One region of the Steroidobacter sp. genome, then DNA from elsewhere that is predicted to be linked to it. Evidence: riboswitches for the same ligand, from Rfam matches in the RefSeq annotation. Region 1 holds a riboswitch; each other region holds the start of a gene.

Region 1 (9,865 bases):
CCCATTTCGAAAACGCTATCGATGCGACCGAAGTGCAGCGATGCCTGCAACTCGCCGGCGCGTCTCTCGGTTTCCGACGACTGCGAATTCCGCACTGATTGCAGATGCATGTGAACTTGGGACATGCATCGTCGCAACGAACGCGGCATATCATCGCGCAATACCAGCAACTCGGCGACGCGTCGAGGCGTGATCAGATCGCGATAGACGCGTCGATAAATCTCGAACGCCGACACGGAATGCAACAGCGCGCTCCACTGGTAGTAGTCAGCGGCGCCGCCTGCCTGCTCGCCGCGAGGAAGCAGCAGGTGGTACTTCACATCGAGAATGCGGGCGGTGCTGTCGGCGCGTTCCAGGTAGGTGCCCAGCCAGGTGAAGTGCCACGCTTCGTCACGCAACATCGTGCCCTGGATGACTCCGCGGGCCACATGCGCGCGGTACTTCACCCACTCGAAGAAATTGCCCACTTCGGCTTCATTCGAAGACCGAAGTCCGGCCACGCGCATTTCCAACCACGTCGCGTTCAATGTTTCCCAGATTTCCGATGTGAGCGTACCGCGCACTGCGCGCGCGTTTTCGCGAGCACCGCGCAGGCAGCTGTAGATGCTCAGCGGGTTGTCGCGATCGAAGGCCATGAAGGCGATGACGTTCGACGAAGTGACTGCGTCATAGCGCTGACGGAACGCGTCCATCAGACCGATGATGGTTAGCGTTGCTACCCAGCCTTGCTCGAGAATCTCCGCGCCCTGCGGGAGCAGGGACATGCGGGAGTTCACGTCGAGCATGCGAGCCAGATTCTCGGCGCGCTCGGTGTAGCGCGCCATCCAGTACAAATGATCGGCCGTGCGGCTCAGCATGCTCGTACGCCCTGCGGGCTCCCTCGCCCAGAGAAGATTTTTTTGTTTCCCTCTTCGGGGGAAACGGCCCTGACCGGAAACCCGATCCTCTCCTCATTCCCCGAAGGGGAGATAAAACCCACTGGCGGCGTTATGCGCGAGCTCATCGCTCCAGCACCCACGTATCCTTCGTCCCACCACCCTGCGACGAATTCACGACCAGCGAGCCTTCTCTGATCGCGACGCGAGTCAGGCCGCCGGGAACCAAGGTGACTTCGCGGCCGGACAACACGAACGGTCGCAGGTCGATGTGCCTCGGCGCAATGCCAGCTTCGACGAACGTGGGACAGGCCGATAGCGCCAACGTCGGCTGGGCGATGTACTTCTCCGGTGAGCGTAGGATGCGTTGGCGGAAGGCGGCTAGTTCCGCGCTGCTCGCGGCCGGGCCGATCAGCATGCCGTAACCGCCAGCGCCATGAACTTCCTTGACGACGAGCTCGCCAAGGTGCGCCAGCGTGTAGTCCAAATCTTCTTTCCGACGCAAAACAAACGTCGGCACGTTCGACAACAGCGGCTCTTCGCCGAGATAGAAGCGGACCATCTCCGGCACATAGGGATAAATGGATTTGTCATCCGCCACCCCCGTGCCGATCGCATTCGCGATGGTCACTCGTCCCGCGCGGTACGCCGCAAGCAGGCCGGGAATCCCCAGCATGGAATCCGGCCGAAACACCAGCGGATCCAAAAAATCATCGTCGATGCGACGATAGATCACGTCGACCCGCTGCGGGCCGCGAGTGGTGCGCATGTAGACGAACTCGTCGTCGACGAACAGATCCTGCCCCTCGACCAGTTCGATACCCATCTGCTGCGCCAGAAAGGCGTGTTCGAAATACGCGCTGTTGTAAGCGCCGGGCGTGAGCAGCACGACAGTTGGATCGTTCACGCCCGAGGGCGCGACGCTTCGCAGATTCTCCAGCAGCAGATCGGGGTAGTGCTCGACCGGCGCCACCGAATGCAGCGCGAACAGCTCGGGAAACAATCGCATCATCATGCGCCGGTCTTCCAGCATGTACGACACACCGGACGGCACTCGTAGATTATCTTCTAGAACATAGAACTCACCCGCGCCCGCGCGCACCACATCCACGCCCGCGATGTGCGCATAGATGGAGCCCGGCACGTCGATGCCCTGCATCTCCGGCCGATACTGACCGTTACAAAGCACCTGCTCGGCCGGAATCCGCCCTGCCTGCAGGATCTCCTGCGAGTGATAAATATCGTTGATGAAGGCATTGAGCGCGCGCACGCGCTGCTTCAATCCCGCAGCCAGATGTTTCCATTCGGCCGCTGGGATGATGCGAGGAACGATATCGAAAGGAATCAGCCGCTCGGTGCCCGCTTCCTCGCCGTACACGGCGAAGGTGATGCCGACGCGATGAAACAACGTGTCGGCCTCGGCACGTTTGTGAGCGACGCGTTCGGTCGGAGTGCGCGCCAGCCAGGAAGCGAAGGTCTTGTAATGCTCGCGTACCTGGCCGTCGCCGGCATGCATTTCATCGTACGGGCTCGCCGACATCCGGACCTCTGTTGTGACCCGGCCGAGTCATTTCGGCGGGCGAGCCCGGGCGACGATGCCGCGCGGCTCGAGCTTGATGTCAGGCGATGGAGCGAAAAACGTGCCAGTCGGAAGGGGCCTGAGATTTTGCGTGATTCAAGGGCAGGCCAAGACAGAGGCCATCCATCATGCACCAACGCGAGGCCTGCACGGCCGGCCTCGCGCACGATGATGGGGCGGCTTTCCCCATCACCCTGATCGTCGATTTACGGCATCTGGATCTTGCCGCCGCCGCGCCCACCGCCGGTGATTCCCGGCACCGGTCCCTGCGGCACCACCAGCTGCGAGGCCTGCTGACGGCGCATTTCCTGGATCTGCTGGACCGTGCGCTCGATCGCCGCCTGCGCCGCCGGCGCGAAGCCCTTGACCGCCTCGGCCAGAGTGGGGCCTTCGATCTCGAAGTTGATGGGCACGGGGCCCATGTTGGTCATGATCTCGGCCTGGCCGATGAACAGCACCGGGCGGGTGGGGTCGGCCGAGCCGTCCGCGCGCACCGGAGACAGGCGACGAATTGCGCCGACGCGCCGGTCGGTGAAATTGTCCTCCTGATACAGCGCGTCGGCGTCCATCTGCGGGTCCTGATTACGATCGTCGGCCATGTGAAACCTCTAATGAATTCGCCCGCTTGCGGCGGGCTTCGTAAATGGCGTTGCCTTATGACAGTAGACCAGCCAGGGCCGCCGTCTTCAAGGCAGTGACAGTATTCGTCAGCGCCTCCAACGCCGGTACAATGGGGTCATCTTTAATGAGAGCAACGGGCCCCCGGCCCGAGCAATGCCATGCAGGAAACCGACAACCCCTTCAGCGAAGCCTTCGGCAAAGCCGTGGACCTGGGCAACCGGATCGCCGACACGGACGACAAGGCCGACATCTGGGACATCGCCGACGGTCTGCTGGCGGGCGCCGTGCAGTACTGGCTGTACTCGCGTCAGCCGTGCTCGGATCCGGAGTGCGAAGAGTGCCAGCCCATCAGCACCGCGCAGGGCCGCATCGAGGAACTGCGCAAGCTGATGCGCCAGTTCGCCGAAGAAAGCGAATATTTCCATTCGCCGACCGATCGGAACGTCGGGCGCGCTTAATCACGCGCTGCTTGCGAGTAAACGAAACGCCGCACTCGACACCACGTTAGTGGCTCATTGTCAACGCTGCGCGCATTAATTTTTTGCAGCAAAAAATAGTTCGCGCGTACGTGCTTGATCTGTAACGCGGCGTAAATGCAACAGCGGAATGCGACCGCGTTTTGCGATCCAGCGCACACCGCGCGAAGCGTGTCGCCCTTCACACTTTCTCCCGTGACCTCGTGCGGGAGACCGATGCGGTGGGAATGTTGAAGAACTTGAAGCTCAGACATCGCGCGTACGTGTGCGCATACAACTCGTTTCGATTCGCCGCGCGGCTGCGTGGCGACCTGAGCGAGTTCGCGCCCTCGATCGCCGAAACACTGGAAAGCGTGGGCGACGAGCTCGCCGCGCTGGCGCGGGACAGCTGCCCGAACGAGAACGAGCGGCGGCAGCTGATCGAAGGTTTGGAGGGCGCCCTGCGAGCGCTCGGTTTGTCCGATGCCGCCCAGGTGCACATCGTTTCTCAGCTGGCGCCGCGCATCATGGCGGGCGAGCCGGCCAGCGCGAGCAAGGAAGCCTGGACGCGCATGGCGGTGTAACAAAACAGTCTGGATACCGCCAGAAAATTGACCGGATGAGACATAACCTCAACGCCATGGCAGCCCGTTACCTGTCGCCAAATACACATGTCTGCTGAAAGCGACCGGACTGCTTGACTTATGGCTTAGGCGTGCCGATTATCGAAGCCGTTCCTAGTCGAGATTCCTGGGCAAACTCGCCGAAAGGCGAGGACGCAAAGCTTCCGGTCTAACGGATTCATTTCCTAAGACAGCGGGGTTGCCACGGGGCCGCTTACGACGGCGGCAACGGTTTCGCCACACAAGAAAACAGCGAAACCGCCGTGCACGAGCGCCATGCGCATACGCGCGCTCACTTCCCCGTCGAAATGTCTCCGTCAGCGAAGCTGCGTCCACCGCAAGCGGGCGGTGTTACGGCAGCGAAACGGGTTGGGGAAGAACAGTGGACGACAACACCAGCAAGGTTTACGTAGAGCCGGACAGCTCACAGCCGCCGCTCGTGCCCCCGAATGGGAGCCCGGGCACGCAGCTGTTTGTCATCAACCTGTGCGCGTCGATCGCGCCGGTGTCGACGACCGGAAGAAACATGCCCGGTCTCGAGAACTACAAGCTTTATCAGGTCGCGCGCGTCGAGGACGGACGCACGCGCCATCGTCTGCGCCTCGGCTTCTTCACTAACGAAGCGCATGCTGAACGCGTACTCACCGTCGTTCGCCAGCAGTATCCGACTGCGTTCACCACCAGCCTCGGCGATGAAGACCGTCGCTTTGCGCGCGGTTATCTGCCTGAACGTTCCGCCCCCGCTCCCGCTCCGCGTCCCGCTGTTGCTGTCGTCAACACGCCCGCGCCTGCTCCTGTTGCTGCGGCTCCTGCGCCTAAGGCCGCTCCTGCTCCTGTCGCTGCTAAACCCGCTCCGGCCCCGGCGGCACAGCCTGCCGTCCAGCCTGCCGTGGCCAAGCCCGCTGCTGCTGCCAAAGCGCCCGCCCCCACACCGAAGCCGAGCCAACCCGCGAAGGCTGCCGTCAAGGCTCCTGTCGAAGAAATCGTCGAAATGACGTGGGAGCCGGACGAAGAAACCAAAGCCGCGGTCACGTCCGCGTCTTTGCCGAAGATCAAAGCGTTGACCGAGGCCGTCGGCCTCGACGAGATGAGCTGGGACGACGAGCCCGCGCCGACGCTCACGCCAGCCCCGGCCAAGGAGCCGCTGGCTGTCGGTCTGTTAAGCGGCAAGTTCGCGGCGCTCGACACGACCAAGCTCAAGGTCTCGAAAGCGGCCACGCCCGCACCTGTGGCGGCTAAACCTGCCACGCCGCCCGCGCCTGTGGCGGCCAAACCTGTCACGCCGCCCGCGCCCCAGGCCGTGCCGCCGAAGCTCGATACGGCAGCCAGCGTGCGCGTGCCCGCCTTGACGTTCTCCGATCCCGCGCCCACGCCGGCCAGCGCGCAGAAATCGAACGCTGCGCCGAACGAGCCGTATCACGTTGGCAAGGGCGTCCGCATCGAAGAAGTCGACGCGTTCGAGCTGGATCTCTATGACGACGCGCCGGCAACGCCCGCTGCTCAGCAGCCTCCGGCCGCGGCGGCAAAGAAGGGTGCTCCTGCGAAACCCGCGGCCAAGCCCGCCGCGCCCGTGGCCAAGAAGCCCGAGCCGCCCGTGGCAAAGCCAGCGGCGCCGGCTGCGGCCAAGCCTGCTGCTCCGATGTTGAAGCCGGTGCCGCCCGCGCCGGTTCGCGAGTCGTCCCTAAAGCATCCCAACCTCGACAGCACGCAGACCATCCGCGCGCTGACGACGGAAGAGCTGAACGACGGCGCACAGGAAAAGTGGTTTGCGATTCAGCTGGCCGCGTCCGAGCAGCCGGTGAACCTCGACACCATGCCGCACCTCGATATCTTCGAGGCCTATAGCCTCTACTCCGTTGCCACCGCCGGCAGCGGCAAGATCGTGCATTCGCTGCGGCTGGGCTTCTTCAAGGAAGCTGTGTCCGCCGAGGCGGTCGCTGGCTATCTGAAAACATTCTTCGCCTCGCCGTCGGTGCTGCGTATCAGCGTCGCCGAGCAGGCGCGCTTCAAGGATGCGCCTCAGCCGCGTCGCGCCGATCCGGAAGAGCCGAAGAACAACGTCGTCGAGCTGAACAACGCCCGCGCCAATCGCGCGCCGGTGGTGCCGACGGTCACGATGGAAGTGGATCCTTCGGCGACGGGCGCTTTCCGTCCGAATGCGACGGGTGCCTTCCGCCCGAACGCCACGGGCGCGCTGAGCTCCGCCACTGGCACGTTCAAGCCTGGCGCCACTGGAGCTTTCAAGCCCAACGCGACTGGCGCGTTCAAAGCCAATGCCACGGGTGCGTTCAAGCTGAACGGCACCGGCGTTCATAAAGCGCTGGACACCAAGGTCGCGGCCAAGTCCGCGAGCCCTGCGACCAAGCGGTCCGATCCGACCGGGAAGCACAAGTCCCTGAAGAAGAGCTTGGCTGAAGAGCTGCTCGAAGAGGCCCGCGAAGTCGAGCTGTCCGAGAGTGGCATTCGGAAGCTGCCGCAGAACAACTCGTTGTTGTCTCGGCTGCTCGGCAAGAAGAAGTAAGAAATTCGCGGCGCGGCGCCTGCCGACGAGGCGGCGACTGGCCCGATTCTTCCCTGTCCGGCAAACTTCGGCGTCTTGATTCAACTCGGGACGCCGCCGTGGACATCAGAACCGCCGATCTCTGCGATCAATTCAGCGACGAGCTGGAAGTCTGCGAACCTCTGTTCGGCGACTTCGGCGGTCAGCTGCAATTCGGCGGGCAGATCGCCACCATCAAATGCTTCGAAGACAACTCTCTCGTCCGCGAGCTCACCGCCGAAGCCGGTAACGGCCGCGTACTCGTCATCGATGCCGGCGGCTCCATGCGCCGCGCCGTCGTCGGCGATCTCTTAGCCAAGAAGGCGGTGGACAACGGCTGGAGTGGCATCGTCGTCTACGGTTGCATCCGCGACTCCGCCGCCATGGCCGACATGCCCATCGGCGTCAAAGCCCTCGGCACTCACCCTCTCAAAACCGACAAACGCGGCGAAGGCCAGCGCGACCTCCCCGTCCGCTTCGGCGGCATCTCCTTCCGCCCCGGCGACTGGCTGTATGCCGACGAAGACGGCGTCATCGTCGCGCGCCGCTCGTTGATCGGGTAAACAAGCAGATCACGCGAGCCCAACCGCGCGGGCGATTAGAGACATTCCTGCGCAGATGGTGACAGCGCCGATTGCGCGAGCGACGTGTTGGGCGGCGGGCGCGAGGCGTTCGAGGGTGATGGCGATGGCGACGATGGCCATGGCGCGGATGTCCATGACGCCGATGACGAGAAGGATGGCGGTGAGGCCGGCGCAGCAGTAGCTGCAGTGAAGGCCGAGGCGGAGGCCGTGCTGCCAGGCGCCGCGCGATGTGGATGAAACAATGGGCTTGCATAGCGATGCGCCGCGGCAGCAAGCGAGGTGATGAGCTTTCCAGGCGGTGAACTGAAGCGCGCCGGAGATGACGACGACGATGCCGACAGCGATCGGCACGCCGCGAGCCAGAGCGGGTAGTTGCATCTCGAGCGCGGCGAGCGAGACGCCCAACGGAAAGGCAGCCGCTCCGACCAAGGTCCAGACGAAGAAATATCCCGCAGCAACCAGTGCAGTGAGACGGCCAAGAGGCACTTGGCCGTCCGCACTCACGGCCCGTCGATACCGCAACAGCATGGGAAGCAACGATGGCAGCATCATCGCCACCATCATCACCGCCCACATCGCCACGAACGACAGAGCTGCGCCAGCCCATGTTTGTCCGGGCATTCGCATCCATGCCATGGACATGGTCCAGCCGCCGGGCATGGGCATCCCGCTCATTGCCGACATGGACGAGCACCAGACGAATGTCACAACCGCGCTCGTCACGAAGAACAATGCCGAGACGCAGAAGAAAACCCGCTGCGAAACTTGTTCGGTAGCCATGCGTGAAATCTCCTGCGCTCGTTCCATCTACCAAAGCTCAGCGCGCACCGGCCTGAGCGTACTCGTCACGACGCCGCCACCAGACGTTCTGCTCGTTCCGCCCCTTGGGCGCGCGATCGAGCCACTGGAACATGCCCCACAAGCCGTCCAGTCCTCGCGCGTAAGTGGAGTACGTGTGATAGACAACGCCATCCTCGAGCACGAACGCGCTCAGGCCCGGCCGATCGCGCGCGTAAGTGGCGACATCGGTGCCGCACATGATCGCGTTATCGGAAACCGGAGGCGGCACCTGCGTCGCCGCGTCCATGGCGTGCTCACCAACTGCGTAGTTGTATTCGATGGCGCCTGTGCGCTGCTGCTCTTCCGTGAACGAAACATTGAAGTCGAAGTTGAAATCGCCGCCGTGCGAAGAAGCCCACGGGAACGTCCATCCCGTCCGCCGCTTGTACGCCTGCAGCTTCGCCAGCGGCGCGCGTGATACGGCAGCGAGCGTTACGTCGTGGTTGGCCAGGTGAGTAACGTTACCTGCGAATCCGTCCGCGACGGCCGAGCAGGACACGCAGCCTGCCTTGTAATCCGGCCCGAACATGAAGTGATAAACCAGCAGTTGCGAGCGGCCTCTGAACAGGTCCGCCAGCGTGGCGAGGCCCTCATCGGTGTCGAATCGGTAGTGCTTCTCGACGCGCACCCAAGGCAGCGCCTGACGTCGCTGCGCAAGTTCATCGGCGCGGCGCGTGTGCTCCTTTTCCGCCTTGAGCAGATCGAGCCGAGCCGCCAGCCATTGGTCGCGTGTTCCAGTCGTATGTGAGGTCATAATCCGGTCTCCTGTGCGATGTCCGCATCGTTCGTGAGTTAGATTAGGGCCGGGCAATCGCACCTAGGGAGTGACAAATTTGGCGGGATTCCGATGGACTCGATGATCACAGCTGCCGCACGCGCGCTCGCGGCGGGCGATCCGCTGGGCGCCTTGAAGCGCGTCGCCTTGCGCGACGACGCGCCGGCGCTGGCGTTGCGAGGCATAGCAATGGCGCAGTTAGGAGACTTTGTTCGAGCCAAAGCGCTGGTGCGAAGCGCCGCGCGCGCTTTCAGCCCGAAGGAATCTGTAGCCAAGGCTAGATGTGTGGTCGCCGAGGCTGAAATTGCATTCGCCATGCGCGATCTGGGCTGGCCGCCGAAAGCGCTCGACGCAGCTCGCGCGACGCTCGAAGAGCATGGCGACTTTGCAAACGCCGCCCACGCGCGATACCTGTCGATGCGACGCCTTCTTCTGATCGGGCGCATCGACGAAGCAGAACGAACGTTGACGGAATTCGATCCCGCCACCTTCCCGCCCGCGTTGCGAGCCGCTCACGAACTGGTCGTCGCAGGCATTGCGATGCGCCGTCTTCGCACGAAAGCAGCTCACGATGCGCTCGATCGAGCCAGGCAAGCGGCCTATCGAGCAGCCATTCCCGCGCTGGTGGCGGAAGTGGAAGGCGCGTATCTGGCGTTGAAGACGCCAGCTGCACGTCTGATGAAACAGGGCGAAGAGCGCCTTCTGTTACTAAATGAAGTGGAAGCCGTCATGGCGTCGAATGCGCTGGTCGTGGACGCATGCCGCTACGTTGTACGCGACGCGCGCACCACCATCTCGCTTGCTACACGGCCAGTCCTATTCGAGCTGGCATGCGCCCTTGCAGAAGCCTGGCCCGGAGATGTTCCGAGAGGCGCCCTCATCGCGCGAGCATTCAGAACCAAGCACGGGGACGAATCGCACCGAGCGCGCTTGCGTGTCGAGATCGGCCGCCTCCGAAAAATGCTGAGCACATT
Region 2 (9,865 bases), on a different contig from region 1:
CATTGTCGAGATCGGCCTTGGCCCAGGCGCCGAAGTGACGCTCCAGTCTGGCCACCAGATCTTTCAGAGTGATGTCGCCATGGGCGATCAGGAATGCGTTGTTCGGGCGATACCGCGCTGCATGGAAGGCGGCCAGATCGGCGCTGGTCAGCTGTTTGATAACAGCCTCGCTCGGCACCACCAGCGCGCCCGGATGCTCGCCATAGATGGCGCGCATGAACTGCTCTTGCGCCTGGAAGCCGGGATTCGCTCGACGGATCTGCAGCTGCGCCAGGAAACGGGCGCGGAATTTTTCCAGCTCGGACTCGGGAAAGGTGGGGTTGCGAATCACATCCGCGGCCAACGCCAGGGTCGGTTCCACGAAATCGCTCAAGCCGCTCACCGACACGACGCTCTCGCCCGAAGCAGGGCTGGAGCTCGACGACAGGCTCGCGCCGAGTGTCGCGAGTTGCTCGGCGATCTCGCGACTCGACCGATTCTTCGTGCCCTCTCTGAGCAGGCTCGATGTAACCATCGAGACACCGCGCTTCTCCGGCGGATCCGCCAGGCCGCCGCCGTTGAACCACAGCTGCATCGAGAACGTCGGCAGCTTGTGATCTTCCAGCAGCGAGACGCGCATGCCGTTCGACAACACCGCCTCTTGCGGCTTCGGCAATTGCACTCGCAACGTCTGCGGATTGACCGGTGCTTTGCCCTTGAGCTCGACGCCTTTGGTGGACGCGCCAGCGGGCGCTTCTTGCGGAGTCTGCGCGGTGGCTTGCACGAACATCAGCGCCGACAACAGCGCGAGCACGGTTTGCTTCGATGTGGACATGGTCATGATCGGCTCGCTCACGGACCCGGCGCGGGAGTTGGCGCCGGCGCAGGCAGCGTCGTCAGCACGGTGCGGCCGGCGGGCTGCAGATATTTCTTGGCGACGCGCTGCACGTCAGCGCGGGTCACCGCGTCGATCTTCGCCAGGCGCGTGTTGACCAGATGCGGATCACGGAACAGCACGGTGTAGGTGCCGAGAATGGTGGCGCGATTCTGGGCGCCCCGAATGCTTTGCAGATAACCCATGCGAGTCGCGTTGCGCGCCTTCTGCAATTCCCAATCGGCGATGGGTTGCTCGGCCACCTTGGCGATCTCTTCGTAGATCGCCGCCTCGACCGCTTCCGGCTTGCGGTCGGGCCGCACGGTGGCGGTGACATAGAAACCGCCGGTGCCAATGCGCTCCTCGACGTAACCGCCGATGCCGGTCACCAGCTCCTTTTCCTTGCTGATGCTTTGATACAGCCGCGAGCTGTCGCCGCCCTGGAGCACCGAGGACAACACTTGCAGCGCCGCCTGGTCCGGCCCGTTGCCGACGTCGGCCTTGTAACCAATGAGGATTTGCGGAGCGCGCGCGAGCGGATCGGTGAGCGTTTCTCGTCGCTCCGCCGTTTGCGGTGGATCGATCAGATCGACGGCGGGCGGCGCGGGTTGCCGCGGAATGTCCTCGAAATATTTCTTGATCAGCGCCAGCGTGTCGTCGCGCTTGAAGTCGCCGACCACCGTGAGCACGGCGTTGTTGGGCGCGTAGTAGATGCGAAAGAACTCGGCCACGTCTTTCACGCTCGCGGCGTTCAGGTCTTCCATCGAGCCGATGGTCGAGTGCTTGTACGCGAACTTGTCGTAGAACACTTCGTCGAAACGCTCGTACGAGCGGCCGTACGGCTGATTGTCGACACGCATGCGGCGCTCTTCCTGCACGGCCTGCCGCTGGTTGTCGAGCTTGGCCTGCGTGATCTCGAGCGAGCGCATGCGATCGGCTTCGAGGAACAGCGCGAGCTCCAGCTGATTGGCAGGCAAAGCTTCGAAGTACAGGGTGATGTCGGAGCTGGTGGTGCCGTTCATGGAGCCACCGTTGGTGAACACCTGATAGAAGTGCTCGCCGTCGCCGACGTTCTGCGAGCCTTTGAACATCATGTGCTCGAACAGGTGCGCGAAGCCCGTGAGGCCCGGGCGTTCGTTACGAGATCCGACATCATAAGCAACGTTGACCGCGATCACGGGCGTGGTGCGATCCTCCACCAGCTGTACGCGCAAGCCGTTCTTCAACGTGTGCTCGGAAAAATCTACACGCACGGCCGCAGGAGTCGCAGCAGTTGCTGAGACGAGAGGCAGCACGGCGAATGCAAGGGACAGGCAGACGCCGTAGTCCAACAAAAGTCGCGCCTTTTGTCGGGCGTATCGAAAGGGCCTCGGCCACTTTCGATCAGACAACAAGGCACGAATCATGTGACCGCTCCGTTACTCGCGCTCGGCGCGTGGATAACGATCGAGAATACACTGGCGCGCTGCCGAGGCGATACACGGAGCACGGCCGTGCAAGGCGCAATAAAAAAGGCCCGCCAGAGGCGGGCCTTTGCAAAGGATTTGCGTTGGGTCGATCGGTTTACGGAATGGTCTTCATGCCCATGTTCGAGATTTGGCTCTCGCCGCCGGACGTGGTGTACGCCTTGACCGCGAAGTACCACGTGCCGGAGGTCAAACCCGTCACCGTGTACGTGGACAGACCTGGGTTCGCGATCTGAATGGTCTGGTCGAGAGTGGTGCTGGTCCGGCCGTAGACGACGCGATAGCCCGCCAGGTTGGTCAGCGCCGCGCCATTGATGTCCTGGGTCGGCGGCGTCCACGACAGCGTGGCGTTGTTCGACGACGACTGCGTGACCGTGATCGCGAACGACGGCAGCGAGCGCGTGGCCGAGCCATCGCTCACCGAGATGATGATGTTGGAGTACGTGCCCGCGTTCGCAGCGGACGGCGTGCCCGACAGCCGGCCGGTCGTGGTGCTGAAGGTGGCCCACGACGGCATGTTCTGGATGCTGAAGCTGAGCGTGTCGCCATTCGGATCGGCGGCGGTCGGCTGGAAGTTATAAGCCGTCCCTGCCGTCACGTTCGTCGCGGGCGAGCCGCCGATGGTAGGCGCGGTGTTGCTCGGCGCAGCGACGCTGATCGAGAACGCCGGCAGCGAAGCCGAAACACGACCGTCGCTGACGGTGATCGCGATGTTCGAGAACGTACCCGCCGTGGTCGGCGTGCCGCTCAGACGACCGGTCGCGGTATCGAACGCAGCCCAGGCCGGACGATTCGCGATGGTGAAGCCGAGCGAGTCGTTGTCAGGATCGCTCGCGGCGGGCGTGAACGAATATCCCATGCCGACCGTCGCCGTCGTGGGCGCCGTGCCGGAAATGGTCGGCGCGCGATTCGCTGGCGCGGTGACTGCGATAGCAAAGGCCGGCAACGAAGTCGTCACGCGACCGTCGCTGACGGCAATGATCACGTTCGAATACGTGCCCACATCGGTGGCCGCCGGCGTGCCGCTCAAGCGGCCGCTCGCGGTGCTGAAGTTCGCCCAGCGCGGACGATTGGTGACGCGCCAGACCAGCGTGTCGCCATCCGGATCGCTAGCGCTGGGCACGAACGTATAAGTCTGGGCCGCCTGCACCGACGTGGAGGGCGAGCCGCCGATCGTCGGAGCGCGATTGTCCGGACCGCGCACCTGGATCGAGAACGCCGGCAGGCTGCGGGTGAGCACGCCGTCGCTGACGCTGATGACGATGTTCGAATACGTCGCGATGTTCGCGGTTCCCGGCGTGCCGCTCAGGCGACCGGTGGAGGTGCTGAACGCGGCCCACGACGGACGATTGGAAATCGAGAAGCGCAACGGATCGCCGTCGACGTCGTCCGCCACCGGCTGAAAGCTGTACGGTTGATCGACCATCACCGAACCCGGCGGCGTGCCGGCAATCGCGGGCGCATTGTTTCCAGGCAGCGGCGTATCGGTGCGGCCGCGCACCTGAATCTTGAAGGGACCGATGGAGCGCGTGTCTCTGCCGTCGGTGACAGTGATGGTGATGTCGCCCGAATCGCCGACGTGCGCGTCCTGAGGCGTGCCGGTCAACAGGCCGGTCTCGTCGTTGAAGGTCGCCCACTGCGGCTGATTGGTGATGGTGTATTCGAGGAAGTCGCCGTCGGCGTCGGTGGCCGTGGGCTGAAAGGAATACGCCTGACCGGCGGTCGCGCTCGCGGGCGGAGTGCCGCTCACTTCGGGTGGCTGATTCGCCGGAGTGGGCAAGGGCTCGCCGCCCACGGGGTCGCCGCCCGAGCCATCGTCGCCCGAGGGTTGCTCGACCGCGTCTCCTACCGGGCCGCTACTGCCAGAGCCATCGTCGAAACAGCCGCTCAACGAAGCGGCGATCAGGGCCAGCGTGGCTCGCTGCAGGAACGTCTTCCCGAAAATTGTTGGAATCATTGCTCGTACCTTGGCTTCGCGCGCGGCAACGACGGTCTGGCGACCGGCGCGGCTTGGCGCAGCTGTGTTCCGGAAATGAGGCAGCCGTCGCGGCTGAGACGCGACTTTCGAAGCGCAGGAAAAGGTGCGCGCACGTGGGGCGCGCTATCGGCAGCTCGCTGATCTCACATTCGCGTGGCGCGCTCGCAAGGGGCCTTGCGGGCAAGACGGTCGCGATTGTGGCAACCCCGCTGTCGTAGGAGCGCTGCGCGATGCGTGCCGCGTTCCCGTAGACCGGAGGCTTTGCGTCCCCGCCTTTCGACGGGTTTGCCGATGTCACTTTCTGCTCTCCCTGGACTGATCTTCTTGTCCCAGGGCGTGACGCAGGCGGCGGTACGAACGACACGAGCACGGAAAAGGAGAGAAGGATGACGGCTAGCTCGGTGACGCAAGAAGAGCTGGCCGGCAACCCCGCTATCCCCAGCTTGCGCCGTCAGGACCGGAGGCTTTGCGTCGCCGTCTTTCGACGGTTATGCCCTTGGTGATGTTGAGTAAAACCCAGGGAATTATGTTTTTGCAATTGTCGGTGGAGACCGACAAACGCGGCGGCAAAACGGCACGCGAATGTCACTTCGAATTCACATAACTCCGTCAGAATCCAGGCGGCCGTTGTGTAGACATCGAGACATTTCGGCAAACAAAAAAACGGCGACCGGAGTGCTCCGATCGCCGTTGCGTGCGCCACTGTTGTGGCGCTCAACGCAGTTTCGAGACTCGACTTACTGCACGACCTTCGAGTACACGTTCGAGATCGCGCTCTCGGTGCCGTTGCTGGTGTAAGCACGCACCGCGAAGTAGTAGGTGCCCGGCGCGAGGTTGCTGATCGTGTAGTTGGTCACGCTCGGGTTCGCCACCTGGATGGTGCTCGTCATGGCGCTGGCCGAGGTGCCGTAGGCGATGCGATAGCCCGCGAGATTGCTCAGCGTGCTGCCGTCCGTGTTCGAGGTCGGCGCGGTCCAGCTCAGCACGGCGCCATCGCTCGAGGCATCGACAACGCTGATCGAGAAGGCAGCCAGGGAAGCCGTGGCGCGACCGTCGCTCACGCTGATGATGATGTTGCTATACGTGCCCGCCTGCGCAGCAGTCGGCGTGCCGGACAACTGGCCGGTGCTGGTGTTGAACGTGGCCCAGCTCGGACGATTGGCGATCGAGAAGGTCAGCGTGTTGCCATCGGCGTCGCTCGCCGTCGGACGGAAGCTGTAAGCGCTGCCCGCGTTGATCGTGCGAACCGGCGTGCCGCTGATGACCGGAGCGCGGTTGGCGGTGCTGCCCACGGCGATCGAGAAGGCCGGCAACGAAGTCGTCAGGCGACCGTCGCTCACGCTGATGACGATGTTGGAAAAGGTGCCAGTAGCCGTCGGCGTGCCGCTCAGGCGGCCCGTGGAAGTGCTGAAAGTCGCCCAGCTCGGGCGATTCGCGATAGTGAAGCCGAGCGCGTTGCCCTCGGCGTCGGAGGCGGAAGGCTGGAAGCTATAGGCCGTGCCCACCGTCGCCGTGGTGACCGGCGTACCGCTGATGCGCGGCGCGGTGTTGCTGGAGAGCGTGGTCACCGCCTGAATCGAAAACGCCGGCAGCGACACGACGTGCACGCCGTCGGTCACACGCAGCTGAATGTTGCTCCAGGTGCCGGGCGACTTGGGATAACCCATCAAGCGGCCGCTGTTCGGGCTCACCGCCATCCACGACGGCTTGTTCACGACGCTGAACTTCAGCGCGGCGCCTTCGGGATCGCGGGCCGTCGGCAGGAAGTTATAGCTGGTGTTGATCTTGATGACGGTCGGCGGCGTACCGCTGATGGTCGGCGGCAGGTTGGTCTGGGCAGAGGCGAGACCGGCGAACGAAGCGAGCGCCGCGACCGCGGCGAGCGAAGCAATGAGACGCATTGGGCAACTCCAGCAAGCACAGTTCCGAGCCAAGCTCGCGTCACGCGTTTTGCGTGCGGTGGCGAGCACCTGTGTCTGGCAAGGGAAGCTGGCGTTGCTGAGCCGGCGCTGTGTGCGCGGGCCGCAGGCCCAAGGACTTCACGATACGACCTGATTAAGTCGTAACGGCAACCCCGCTATCTTCGATGCGGCTGCTGGAGCGGCATCGGAGGACCGGAGGCTTTGCGTCACCGTCTTTCGAACGGCTTTGCCCTTACAGACGGGGCACATTGTGTCGGAGCCCTGGAACTTGACATATCGGACGACCCCCCAACGTCGTTGAGGGAAAGTTGCAAGTTCACAGGGGAAAAATTTGGCGACGCTTAGTGGCGACACTTAGGCGCGGCGCGACAACAAAACTGTCACAACCGCGCGAAAGCCTATTTTTATCGGGAAAAGCCGCTTATTCAGGCAGCACGAAGCCGTGCTGCCTGACCAGGCGCGTGCATGCGGCGACCAGGGGTTCGTCGTAGCGTCTGCCGGCCCCGCGGTTGATCTCGTCGATGGCGGCGTCCATGCCGGCCGCCGGCCGGTAAGGCCGGGGCGAGCACATGGCCTCGACCGTATCGGCGATCGCCAGGATGCGGGCCTCGATCATGATTTCGTCGCCCTTCAACCCACGCGGATAACCGCTGCCGTCGAAACGCTCGTGAGATTGATAAACGATATCGGCGATGGGTGCGCCGAAGTCGATATCGGCGAGCAACTGGCAACCCTCTTCGACGTGAGTGCGCATCAGCGCCAGTTCCGTCTCCGTCAACGGCGCGGGCTTGCTGAGAATGGTTGCCGGCACGGCGATGTTACCAACGTCGTGTAACAACGCCGCGACTCGCAAACCGTGCTGACGTTCGCCATCGAGCCCGGCTTCGCGGCCGATCGCGACAGCGAGTGCCGCCAGACGACGCGACGATCCAGCGGTGTATGGATCGTGCCGTTCGCTCATGCGTACGAAAGAATCGATCATGCCTTGCAGGGCCACGTCGGTGCGCTGGAGCGCGCTGAGCGTCACCGCATGGGCGCGCTTCGTATGCAACACGCGCCACACGCCATCGGCCAGCGCGGCGAGCGCGCGTTGATCGTCCTCGTTGTAACTTGTTTCGCGATTGCCCACACCAAGCACCGCGACCACTTCGTCGCCCGAAAGCATGGGCACGGCGATATAACGCGTCACGTCCGGCAGGCCGTCGTTCTGCGGCTTGCGGGTCACGTCGTTGTTCGACAACGCATGCTTGGACCGCACGCATTCGGTGAACAACACGGCGCGACCGATGGGCTGCGGCTCGGAATCCGCCATCACCGCTTGCGGCCGGCTGCCGTCGCGCCAGGCGGCGAGCGTAATGGTCTTTTGCACGGGATCGACGAAATACAAATAACCGAGCGGGCTGCGCGTGACGTCCATCCCCTGCTCGATCACCCGCCGCACGATGGCGGACTCATCGAACGTGTCGGCCTGCTTGAACAGATCGACCAGGAAGTCGGCCTGACGCTGGAGCTGACGGTTCACGATCAACTCGCGGCGGCGCTGGGTGACGTCGCGAATGAGCACGATGCTGCCGCGTGCGTTCTCCAAAAGGCCGACGCTCACTTCGACGTCGAACGACGAGCCGTCCTTGCGACGATGCTTGGCCTCATAGCGGCCGCCGCCACGGACGCGGCCGAGTTGCAGCCGCATCGTCGTTTCTCCGGAGTTGTGATCCTCGATGTCGGCGGCATTCATGCGCAGCAGCTCTTCTTTGCTGTATCCGGACATGCGGCAGTACGCCGCATTCGCATCGAGGATCTGACCGTCGGCGCCGAGCAGCCACGAACCATCCGCGACCGCATCGAGAACCGCGCCACCGCTGCTCGCCTGCTCCTGCAACTGGCGCTCGGTCTCCAGCCGTTCCGTGAGATCGAACGCGGCCACCAGTTCGGCGTTGCGACCGTCGAATTCGATTTGCCGAGAGGCGATCGACAGCGCGACGCTGTTGCCGTCTTTGCGCTTGTGCCGCCGGATCGGCCCGTCGCTGTCCGGCATTTCCAGGGCCGTGGCCTTCAGTGCAAGGAATTCGGCGCGCGAATAACCATACAGGGCCAGCGCCGCATCGTTGACGGCGATGAAGCCGCCAGTGGCGTGATCGGCGATCCACATGGGTTGCGGATTGCTTTCGAACACACGACGGAAGCGCGCCTCGCCGTCGGCCAGACGCCGATTGACCGCTTCGAGCTCGTTGACCTGCGAGCGCAGTCGCGAGTGGGACTGCATCGCGCGCTCCACAGCGTCGGCCTGCGCCTCGGCCTGAGCTTGCGCGTGCTGAACTTTCTGGTCCGCCTCGAGTTGCAAACGTTCGGCGCGCTCGACCGCTTCGGCTTGCGCGCGCTGAGCTTTTTCCAAAGCCTCGGCTTGCGCGGCCTGCGCGCGTTGCATGCGCTCCAATGCTTCAGCCTGCGCGGCTTGCAGCTTCTGCGCTTTTTCCAGCGCTTCGGCCTGCGCCGCCTGCAGGCGTTGCGCGGCTTGTGCCTTCTCGAGCGCGTCGGCTTGTGACTTTTCGAGCACGGCGAAACGCTGCATGGCGGCCGTGTCGAGCATGTTCATCGGACGGGTGTTGCCGCTCGCGCCGTTGCCATGACCGTTGGAATTCCCGTTCGCCTGGCCATTCGAGTGACCGTTGGCGCGCGCGCCGTTCATGTGGCCCGGCGGCAGCAGCTCGTCGAGCGCGGTCAGCAGTGTTTCCGGCGGCGTCGAGCGGGCGAGGAAACGTTCGGCGCCGAGCTCCAGCGCGAAGCGTTCATATTTGGGATCGTCGTGGCGCCGGGTGTAGAACACAAAAGGAATGTTCTGCAGGCGCTCGTCCTGTTTCCATTTGCGGCACAGGGCGAAACCGTCCATGCGCGGCAGGACGATGTCGGACACGATGGCTTGCGGCGGCTCGCGGCGCGCGACGTCCAGCGCGGCGAGTCCGTTGGCGGACTTCAATACTCGATGACCGCGACCCGACAGCAATGTCTCGAGCGCGCTTTGCTCGGATTCGCGCTCGAATGCGATCAGGATGACACCCATGCCACCAGCCCCTAAAAAAGAACCCCTCGGAGCCTGCGAAGTATGCCCGGCAGGCGTGTGAATCACACGATTAGGGGGTTCTCTCAACGGCAAAGAGAGACACAGCGCACATTCTACGGACCGGCACGATTGATGCGGGTCCAGTACTGACCGAGCTGCGAGACCTGATCGGTAAATTGTTTAAAGTCCACCGGCTTCACGATGTAACTATTGGCGTGCGCCTCGTAGCTGCGCGCCATGTCCGACTCCTGGTCCGAGGAGCTCATGATCACCACCGGCGTGGAGCGCGTCTTGGGATCGGCCTTGATCTGCGCCAGCACGTCCAGGCCGTCGATCTTGGGCATGTGCAGATCGAGCAGCATCAGCTTGGGATTCCCGGAGACGCGCTGCGAGTACACGCCCTGACGAAACACGTAATGCAGCGCCGCCTCGCCATCCTGAACCCACACCACTTGCTGCGAAACGCCGCCGATCTCCAGCGCGCGAATCGTCAGCTCGGCGTCCGTGGGATTGTCGTCGGCGAGCAGAATGTACCCGGTGTGGCTCATGACCCACTCCCGATGCGCATGCCTTCGGCCAAGGCGATGA
Region 3 (9,865 bases), on a different contig from region 1:
TCGATCCGTCGGTTCAGAGCGCGACCCTGGTCGGTCTCGTTGGACGCGAGCGGCAAGGTCGCTCCGCGCCCGTCGCTCGATACCGCGGCCGTCGGCAGCAGCAATCGCTCTTGAATTGCGAGCGCCACACGATGCGCGCGAGCTTTGGACAACGCGACATGCGTCCCGTAGATGCGTTCGTCGCGACCGACGAGCGGCAGGTCGTCGGTATAGCCGATGAACTTCACCATGACGTTCTGTTTGCCCTGCAGGTTGTGCAGGCCCTTGCGGATGTGCTCGACGAACGCCTCGGAGACTTCCGTCGTCTCATCCTTGAAGTGCAGCGGCGGCACGAGGTTCTTGATGCGCGCACGGCGTGAGTGGCCTTCCATGAAACGCATCTTGCAGACCGTCTCCATGCGGCACACTTTGAGGCGGCGGAAGTTCTCCTTGAGCAGTACGTCCTCTTGAGCGGCGCGCTCGCGAATCTCGTCGTACCACACCTCCACTTCCACGCGACGATTCAACGCGCGGCCCTCGGCGGTCGCGTTCGTCGCGATCGGCTGAGTATCGCCAGCCCATTCGTAGGAGATGGCTTCGGGTCGCAGATTGAGGCGTCCCTGCAGGTACTCCGCCACTTCGCCCGCGCGCTCACGCGAGAGGCCCGCGTTGTCGCCGTAGACGCGAGCAAGAGCCTCCGAGAGAGGTTGATCGTCAGCATGGCCGACCAGGTGCAATCGAACGTTGCGGCGTTCCTGCATGCCATCGAGCACTTTGCGCAGCGCTTCGATGTAGCCGGGTGGAATATCGGCAACGCCCGACTCGAAACGGATCGGCGGGATCACGTTCTGCAACTTGACAGTTTCGAGCTCCTCTTTGGTGACTTGCGTCTGAACGATCATGTCACCCGCTTCGGTATTGATCCGCTGCGGATCATGCGTCCATTGCGTGATCGCTTCATCGCTCGACAGGTGCCGCTCCACGGACCCGCCGAGCGCGGCTTCGCTAACAGGCTCCGCGCCCGCGCCGATCGCAAGCAATGTTCCGCACAAGAGCGATAGATACTTGTGATGCATCATTCGTTCACCTGCTTTGCCTGCACGGCCGCCCGTTTTGGCGGTGCGCCCCGTCGCCAGAACACTTCAGGCTCGATGGTGAGCTGGTAACAGCAGTTCAGCGCCTGCCAGGACTGCATGATTTGTTCTTTCATCGCGTCCATGCGCTTCTCGACCAGGCGCGCATCTTCCACATCTGCCAGGTATGACAGGCGCAACACCGCGGGGCCTTTCTGCAGCTCTTCGATGAGCAGGCTCAAGCGCGGCTTCCATTGCATGCGCATCTCTGTGGTACCCGGCTCGAACACCGCATCCGCGATATCGAGACCGATCACGCGATGGATGGATGCGCCGAAGTTGAAGCGCAGCGCTTTACCGCGCGTCGCGCGCTCGATTCGGATCTGATCGCTGGAGGCGCGATAGCCGCTCGGCAACGTGCGATCGTCGAGTTTGAGCACATAGTTACTGCCGCGGCCTTCTCGCGGTGTGATGGCGCAGGTGATGTGGAATCGGCCGAAGCGGTCTGTGGTCACCGTCAAGCCGCGGGCGCTCACCACACGTACGCCCGACAGGCCGCGTTCACCGGTGTCCTGAATGCCGTTGCGGTTCGCGTCATCGAAGACCTTGCCGGTCACGTCCGTGCAGTCGAAGGTCGCATCCGGAATGACCCGCACGGTTGCAGAGCCTTCGTTCGAGATCGCAGCGTTGGTGAACGACTGGATGGCCTGTGCGCGGTTGACGAACTCGCCTTCGCTCACACCGGCGCCGACGGCCAGCAGCAGTACGATCGAGTGCCGCGCGTTGCCATCGACCGATAAATCGTTCCACCTGAGCTCGCGCCCGATCAAAGTTGGCTCGACCGGTACACCGTCGATACGCGCCGAACCTTCGACGTAGCGGAAGCCCGCCGGGAAGCGATCGACGAGCGTGATGTCGAACAGCGGCACGGGCGTCACGTTCGTGTAGGTGATCGTGTACGGCACCAGTTGGCCACGCGTGACGTTGAGCATCGGCGTGACTTTCGACAGCGACAGCACGCCTTGCAGATCCGGATCGACCGGAATGTGATTGTTGAAGATCTGCGTCGAGCCGGGCACGGCGCTGTCATCGAACCTGAAGTGCTTGTGATATCGCGTGCCGTCCGTGCGAGCGCGAACCGAGGGCGGCGGCGCAAACTCGGAGATCTGCACTTCGCAGTGCTGAGCGGTCGCCGCGATCGCGTCGTCAACGCTCGCTGGACAGGTCGGCACCGAGAGCGCGGCGGTCGAAGCATCCGACGTAGGCGGAATGATTTGCGACGGCCCAGCGATGTAGCCCACCGTCGGCGCGGTCACCTCGATCAGATAACCGCCGCCGCTCGCGCACGTCGGTTCCGAGAAATTGAGATCGAAGCGGTAGTAGCCGTACGGCAGCGTGACCTGATTCTGCTGCGTGGGGTCGTAGAAGCAGCTCTCCGGCAGCGGCGCCTGGGTCGCGGCGCTGAGCATCGTCACGATGGCGCCCGGCACTGGCGTTCGCGCGATGGTGTTGTAGACGACGCCATTGGGCTCGATTGGCAGGTTCACGTTCTGAATGTTGCTGCCGGGCTGCAGAACGATTTCGGTGATCCGCTGCAGATCGTTGTTGAACTCCGAGTGCGCGCGACCGAGCTTGGCGGTGCTCGAACCCGCACCGGGCGCGACGAAGCGCAATTCATAGCGATCACCGTTGATGTAGTTGGGCGCGATGCCGCTGATTCGATAGGCGCCGCTGCCATCGGTGATGGCCGAATGCACGAGTCGATCGTTGCGATACAGATCGACGCTCCAGCCCTCGAGCAGCCGTTCAGCGGTGTCGACCGTGCGATTGAAGTTCGCGTCGTGCCACACCGTGCCATTCAGCGTACCGACGCCGACGATACCGCCAACATCGATGGATACGCTCGCGCGCGCCGTGCGCGGCGGGTTGTTCCAGGTGACGACGCCGGTGTTTGTGATCCTCGTGCCGATTGGCAGATTGGGATTGATCGCCGCGCGGAAGCGGAGGACGGCGGACTGGCCAGGTTGCAACGGGCCATACGCGGTTGAGTAATCCGCGGTGATCACCGAGTTCACGACCGTGATGCCGGTGGTCACGCCGTTCAATGTCGCCGATTGATCGACATACGCCAGGTATCCCGGCATCGGCGCATTCAGATCGTCGGTGATAACCACGTACTGCGCGGGCACGCTCGCAATGTTGGTCACGCGCACGACGTATTCGAGTGTCGAGCCCGCGACGGCCGAACCACCGCCGACCACTGCCACTTGCTTCACGATGGACAACTGCTGACCGACACCGACCACGACCACCGTCGGTTCCGGACCAGTGGCGGGATTGCCGTCGCCATCGGTCAACTGATCGGGCAGTTCGTTCGTGAGCACGCGCGCCTGGTTCGTAATGAGCGTGCCGGCAGGCACGGCGGCATTCACACGAAGGTCGAATTGGATGACTGCAGAATTGCCGGCGGTCAGCGTGCCCTGCCCCGCTCCAGGCAATGGCGGCGTCAGATCCGCGGAGCTGATGTCGATGCCGGCGACGAGCGGCGAAACGCCACCGTCCGGCTGACCGACCGCGAGTCCATTCAGATAGAGCGAGTCGGCGACATAGGTCGTATTTGCCGGCACGGCATCGCGAAGCATGGCTTCGGTCGCGGGAACGTTGCCGTTGTTGTAAACGGTGATCGTGTAGCGAAGGACATCGCCTGGATCGACGACGCCCGGCGAGCCAAGATCCACCTGCAGCGCTGCGCGCTTGTCGGCAAACAGCAAGGGCACGGCGCCGACGATGTCGCGCGTCGGATCGTTCTGAATAGAAGTCGTCGGATCGTCGGAGGGATAGTCGACGATGCCATTGGCGACCGCGCTCACGAAGCCCTGGTTCGAGATGATGGTCCCGTCGACTACGTCAGGATTGACGCGAACATCGAAAGTGATCGTCGCCACGTTGGTCGTCGTGGCCGATGCATCCGCCCGCATCGCGCCCGGCGTCGCGTTCTCTGGCGCGTGGATCGAGATGCCATTCACGAGTGGCGAAACACCTGATACGTCGGCGACCGCGACGCCGTTCAGCAGCGTGCTGCCGGCAACGTAAGTCGTGTTGACGGGAACCTGGTCTCGCAGCACTGCATCGGTCGCGTTGGCGTTGCCGATGTTTTTGACCGTGATCGTATAGCGCAGCGTCTCGCCTGCGAGCAGCAGGTTCGGATCGCCCGTCACATCCTGTGAGATCTTGTGCACGCGAAACACCGGCGCGGACTCGATGGTGATCGCGGTTGGGTCCTGCGTTCCACCGACGGCGGGATCGTCGCTGCGTTGGACTTCGGCGCCGGCGATGAACAGCTGCGCCTGGTTCAATACGAGGGTGCCGTTCGCAATGACGGGAACGAGCTGTGCGGTGAACTCGAGGATCACCGAGTCAGTCGCCGACCCCGCGACGCCCAGCGTCAAGTTGCGAATGTCGAGCAAACCCGTGCCTTTGCTGCCGCCGTTGGCATTGCTGTTGTTCGACGCGCCGCCCGGCAACGCGCTCACCAGCCACACCGTGCCCGGAACGAACATCGCGGAGCTATTCAGCATGTCGATCTCATCGAGGAGCGAGAAGCCGAACGCGGGGACATTGCTGACGTTGGTCACCTGCAGCCGATACCGCACCACATCCGCGGGATTGGCCGTTGCTCCGGAGATCGCGGTCTTGTGGAACAGCAGCGTGGGAACGGCCACGGCGACTCGCGTCGGATCTTCATCGCCCGCGAGGAGCGGGTCTGACTGGCCGTTGACGTTCGGATCGTCACTGACCATCAGCGGCGTGCCATTCACGCTCAGCTGCGATTGGTTCGCGATGATGCTGCCAGCGGCAACGCCCGCCGCGACTTGCACATCGAATTGAATGACGATCTGGCTGCCCGCCGACACATTGATATTGCCGATATCGATGACGCCGGTGCCCTTCGCACCGCCATTGGGATTGCTGTTGTTCACGGCGCCGGCGGGGAGCGCACCGACAATCGACAGGGATCCAGGAACGATGGCCGCCGGCGTATTGAGCGCGTCGATCTCGTCGTAAATCCTCGCGTTGCTCAGCGAGTTCGTGGTCGTCTGCAGACGCAACGTGTACCGCAAGGTGTCGCCCGGCGCTGCCACCGTCGCCGGGTTCTGACCGGTACGCAGATTCGTGACCGTCTTCTCGAAGAAGTTGCCCGTGAGCGCGATGGTGACAGTGTGGCTGTCCTCGTGATCGAGCGTACCCTCGGTGCCGTTGGTCAGTGTCCTGTTGAACACTGTGCGATCTGGGTTGGTGGTGCGGTCGTTCGCCCACTGAGTCGCGGCGGCAATGTTTGTGAGCGTCGCGCCGTTCTGCGTATCCGTGTCGAGCTGTGCTCGATAGGTGACGATGAGATGCTGATTGGGCGCCACAGGTCCCGCGGCATCGAGCAGCGAGAGTGTCAGCTCGCACGTCGGCGCGGCGGTGTAACTCGCGGAGTAATGAGTGCCCTGAACGAGCGGAGTGCCGCCCAGTGTCACGCTCAGCTGTGCCGGTGGGACATCGCACATGCCCCCCGTCGGACCTGTCGGCAGGCGATCCACGATAGCGAAGTTCCACGCGTCGCTCGTGCCGTTGTTCATCACATCGAGCGTGAACTGCGCGCCCGGGCCAAGATTCATCGTGGCAGGCCCGGACTTGGTCAGCGTGAGATTTGGCGCGCCGATGGTCATCGGCTGCGAGATGCCGTTCTCGCCGGGCAGCGGCGAGAAAAACTCGTCCGCATCGATCACGCCGTTTTCGTTCACGTCGACCGCTCGACCGAACGACCACCGTGCAATGTTCGTGAAGGTGCGACCGAGGAAATTGTTCGGCGTGTCCTCCAGCACCAGCGTGATATCGATGGCGATCTGTGTGTCGGCGGGAATGATCGGCGTGATGTTGAATGTGAGCACGCCGCTCGCGTCGGTGAACGTGTGCGGCACCGGTGTGCCGTTGCTCAACCACGTGACCGTAGGTGTGCCAACCCGCGTTACGTCGACACCCATCTCATTCAGATCGTCGACGACGCGAATCGTATGCAGATCGTTGACCGATCCGCTGTTGCGAATGACGGTGCCCGTTGCCGGATCGAATAGCACGGGAATCGTCAGCCGGTACGTGAACGGCACGCCGACTGCGGCATAGGGCGCGGGACTGCGTTTGTCGATCTTCTCGACGGGGATCAGGTAGTTCTGACAGCTGTCTTGAATGGTCGTGGACGAGCCGTTGGTGAACCAGATCTTGTGCTGAGCCACGGCATTGCACGACATGTTGCCGGTGTGGACCACGTTGTCGAACACGACCAGATAAGGCGTGGGATCGTTGTTGTCGAACGTGAAGTTGGTGCTCATGCCCCCTGGGTAATTGAGGATGGTGCAGTGAGTGTCGATCTTCACGTTGGTCGGCGGCACGGGCCGCACGTTGCCGTCGATCGTGCCGTTATAGGGCGCCGCCGAGCAGTCGACCTGCGTCTGCGCGCTCACGTCGAAAGAGATCGTCATCAACAGGGCAAAGAGCAGCAATGGCAACAATGTGGCGATGCCACTGCGCCCTGCTCTCACATAGTTGCTTACCCTGGAGCTCATACACCCTCGTTCCATTTGCCCGCGTTGGACATTCACGCGAGTCACGAACGGACCGAGGGATCGCCCTTGAAACGGGCTGGATTCCGGCGGTCCCGCTGTCGTGGAGCGCCGCCGCTGCGGCGCTCTTTAGACCGGTGACTTTGCGTCGCCACCTTTCGGTGGCTTTGCCTTTGTCGGACTGTTGCGAAAGACTCTGACTACGACCTCAGGCGGCCGGGAGGAAGTCGATCGGATACAAAATCGTGATGGCCGGCACGCCTTCCTTGGGGCCGAAGTTGATCGTCCTGACGCGGTCCACCACCTGCGCCGACAGTTCGGGCGCATTCATGTCCGAAGACTGCAAGGCGCACATCGACACGCTGCCGTCCGCCTCGATGGTCAGATGCAATACCATCTGTCCGCGCAACGTCGGGTCCTTGCGCAGTTCCTTGTTATAGAGTCGATAGAGCGAAGCCTTATAGCGATCGAACACGATCTGAATTTCTTCGTCGGTGCGTGACGGGCCAACACCGTCGCCACTGAGCGGCCGATCCGCACCCGGCTTGCCGATGCCGCCGATGCCACTGGTCACGCGGGTGACCTGGACATTCGCCATGCCGCCGTTACCGCCAGTGCCGCCCACGCCGCGACTCAACGACGCGAGATTGATTCCGCCGCTGGAGCCTGGCGCGTTCGTGGTGAGCATCGCGCGTTGGACCGGTCCGGAGTCGCTCGCATTGTTGATCTGCGCCTGCGAGCCGAGTCGTGCGAGCGCTTGATCCTGCTGCATGCCTGCGAACTTCTCGCGGAACGCGAGAATGCCCTGCTCCGCCGCCACTTTCGGACCTTCGCCAGCGGCAGGCTCTGGCACCTCTTTCTCGGGCTTTGCCGCAAGCTTCGGAGCTTCCTTGGTCGGCTTTTGCTCGACGGGCTTCTCCTGCGGTTTCGGCTTCGGTTGTTCGCGCGCCTGCACGGGTGGCTTCGGCCGCGATTCGATCAACAGACGAACGATGCGTTCCGGCACTTCCGCCTCGGGCTTGAGAATGCGCGTCGGCAAAGGAATGTGCGGAACGATGAGCGCGAAGATCAAACATAGCAGCAGCGCCGTCGCGGCGGACTTGCGAAAGCGCTTGTCCTCTTCTCCGCCACGCGTCCAAGGCATGGACGCTTTGTACGCGGGCAGCTTGCTGATCTCCCGCTCGACGATCCATTCCTGTTTGCGCCGCTCCTCCTCTTCGAGCGCTTCGAAGAGGATGTCTTCCATCAGCTCGGCATGACCCTGTTGCTGATTGATGCGATCGACGACGGCCGCGCGGCGATCCTCGATCTCTTTGATCCGCTCGTCGAACTGTGCGACGCGGCTCCGCACGCGACGGACGTAATTCGCGCTCGCGTTGCCGTCGGCGTTCTCGCCCCAGAACAACGCGGCGCCGCCCATCTTGTCGAGCTTGTCGAGGGCGTTGCAGGCATCCTGGAGCACGCCATACTGGGCGCGCTCGATTGCAAGATCTCCGAGCTCGAGATCGACCGCGTGGAGCTCGACCGCCAGTTCATCGAGTGCCTGGCGCGCTTGAGCGAGCCCGGCTGCGAGCGCCTGCTGAATGTCTTGGTCCGCGTCGACAACAGTCGTGTCGACGGCCTCGGACAATACAGGGATCTCCTCCGCCTCGAGTCGTGCTTTAGCTGGCTGCATTGGCGGGCTTCTCCTTCTGCAGGACGGCCAGCGAGATCTTCCCGTAGGAGGAAGAGCTGCAGGTGGCCATCACTCGTTTCACAACGTCGAACGGCAGGCTCTTGTCCGCGATCACCGTGACTTCGCGCGACGACGCTTCGTCAGCGCCGGTCGCGATGCCGGTGAGCATCGGCCGTTCGAGAACGTCGCGCAGCGGTTCGATGAGTGGGGTCTGCGTGCTCTGCACTTCGGCGATCGTCGCAACCGCTTCGCCCTGCACGAACACCTGCTCTTTGGTGATCATCACGACCACCGCGTTCTGCGGCTTCACCTCGGCGGTGGACTGTGGAATCTCGATGCCCTTCGAGTTCTGCACGACTTCCACTTCGGTGGAGTAGATGAGCAGGAACGCGACCATGACCGACATGATGTCGATCAGTGGGATCAGGTTGAGCTCCGCGTCCGAACGGGGCTGCGAGCGATTCAATAGACTCATAAGTGGGTTCCTCGACTCGGCGATGCCGTGGCGATCACGGCGCCTCGCCGACGGCGATGTTGGCGAACAACTCCTGTTTGGTCGTCGTCGCATCGGGCTGCGTGACTTCAGCGGTGCGGATCGCATCCATCGCCTGGATCAGATAGTCGTACTGCACGTCGCGCTCCAACAGCACGGACGCATCGTTCGCCTTCGGATACTCCTGCTTCAGCGACAGCGCCATCTGGGTCAGCGTGTCGAAATCGTACCGATCGTTCACTTTCGGAATCGTCGCGATCAGCTTGGTACCGTTGGTGAGCTCGAAGCCCTGGTGACGAACGATCACTTCCAGACGGAACTCCGGCGGCGTGCCCGCGCTCGCCGAATCCGAGCTCGGCAGATCGAGCTGCAGAATCGTGATGCGCGAGAACACGGCCGTCATCAGCAGGAACGTGACCAGCACCGTGAAGATGTCGATCATCGGCACCAGCATCAGCTCGACCGGTTTACGCATTCGAGTCGTGTAACTCGACTGCATCAGCGGACCGTCGTAGGCGAACGAACGCGTGTAGTTGGACGGCATGATCGATCCTCAGGCCGCGGCCTTCGCGTGATCCTTCGGCAACTGAGCGAGCTCGAGGCGGTTCTGCATCCGGGCCGATTGCTTGTCGCCGACCAAGGTGAGGAACTTCATCGCTGCCGTTTCCAGGCTGCCGATCAGCTCGCCGGTCTTGGTTTGCAGGAACGCGTGGATGAACAGCACCGGCACCGCGACCATCAGACCGAAGGCGGTACAGTTCATGGCTTCGGAGATGCTGGCGGCGAGCAGGTTCGCCTTCTCCGCCGGATTCGCGGTCGCCACGGCCGTGAACGCGTGAATCAGACCGCTGACCGTGCCGAGCAGGCCGAGCAACGTGGCGAGATTCGCGAACGTGCCGAGATAGTGAGTGCGCTTCTCGAGCCTCGGAATCAGTTCCATCAGGTTCGTGCGCATCGCCTTCTCTACGTCATCGACGCGACGCACGGCGCCCTGCCGCGCCAAGCCAACAGCGAGCAGCTGCGAGACCGCTGTTTCGTC

What was found. Region 1 has a riboswitch for cyclic di-GMP ahead of VGD45_RS16960 (hypothetical protein). Riboswitches for the same ligand answer to the same signal wherever they lie in the genome.
Region 2: it holds a riboswitch for cyclic di-GMP, as region 1 does, so the genes downstream of both, VGD45_RS18290 (fibronectin type III domain-containing protein) here and VGD45_RS16960 (hypothetical protein) in region 1, are expected to answer to the same signal.
Region 3: it holds a riboswitch for cyclic di-GMP, as region 1 does, so the genes downstream of both, VGD45_RS21015 (hypothetical protein) here and VGD45_RS16960 (hypothetical protein) in region 1, are expected to answer to the same signal.

Annotation. Positions count from the first base shown of each region.
Region 1 covers NZ_DASWTF010000033.1:331,430-341,294, forward strand. The annotation lists gene VGD45_RS16935 (alpha-E domain-containing protein) at 1-857, opposite strand, end outside; gene VGD45_RS16940 (circularly permuted type 2 ATP-grasp protein) at 1,000-2,415, opposite strand; gene VGD45_RS16945 (hypothetical protein) at 2,661-3,053, opposite strand; gene VGD45_RS16950 (hypothetical protein) at 3,234-3,533, shown strand; gene VGD45_RS16955 (hypothetical protein) at 3,779-4,114, shown strand; cyclic di-GMP riboswitch class I at 4,274-4,360, shown strand; gene VGD45_RS16960 (hypothetical protein) at 4,536-6,674, shown strand; gene rraA (ribonuclease E activity regulator RraA) at 6,773-7,255, shown strand; gene VGD45_RS16970 (DUF2182 domain-containing protein) at 7,265-8,056, opposite strand; gene VGD45_RS16975 (DUF899 domain-containing protein) at 8,094-8,870, opposite strand; gene VGD45_RS16980 (helix-turn-helix domain-containing protein) at 8,964-9,865, shown strand, end outside.
Region 2 covers NZ_DASWTF010000034.1:91,405-101,269, forward strand. The annotation lists gene VGD45_RS18275 (pitrilysin family protein) at 1-820, opposite strand, end outside; gene VGD45_RS18280 (pitrilysin family protein) at 832-2,106, opposite strand; gene VGD45_RS18285 (putative Ig domain-containing protein) at 2,417-4,276, opposite strand; cyclic di-GMP riboswitch class I at 4,494-4,597, opposite strand; cyclic di-GMP riboswitch class I at 4,717-4,802, opposite strand; gene VGD45_RS18290 (fibronectin type III domain-containing protein) at 5,035-6,198, opposite strand; cyclic di-GMP riboswitch class I at 6,362-6,460, opposite strand; gene VGD45_RS18295 (HD domain-containing phosphohydrolase) at 6,641-9,277, opposite strand; gene VGD45_RS18300 (response regulator) at 9,391-9,825, opposite strand; gene VGD45_RS18305 (S9 family peptidase) at 9,822-9,865, opposite strand, start outside.
Region 3 covers NZ_DASWTF010000036.1:292,436-302,300, reverse strand. The annotation lists gene VGD45_RS21020 (OmpA family protein) at 1-1,058, opposite strand, end outside; gene VGD45_RS21015 (hypothetical protein) at 1,055-6,661, opposite strand; cyclic di-GMP riboswitch class I at 6,744-6,840, opposite strand; gene VGD45_RS21010 (AgmX/PglI C-terminal domain-containing protein) at 6,867-8,333, opposite strand; gene VGD45_RS21005 (biopolymer transporter ExbD) at 8,320-8,808, opposite strand; gene VGD45_RS21000 (biopolymer transporter ExbD) at 8,843-9,370, opposite strand; gene VGD45_RS20995 (MotA/TolQ/ExbB proton channel family protein) at 9,380-9,865, opposite strand, start outside.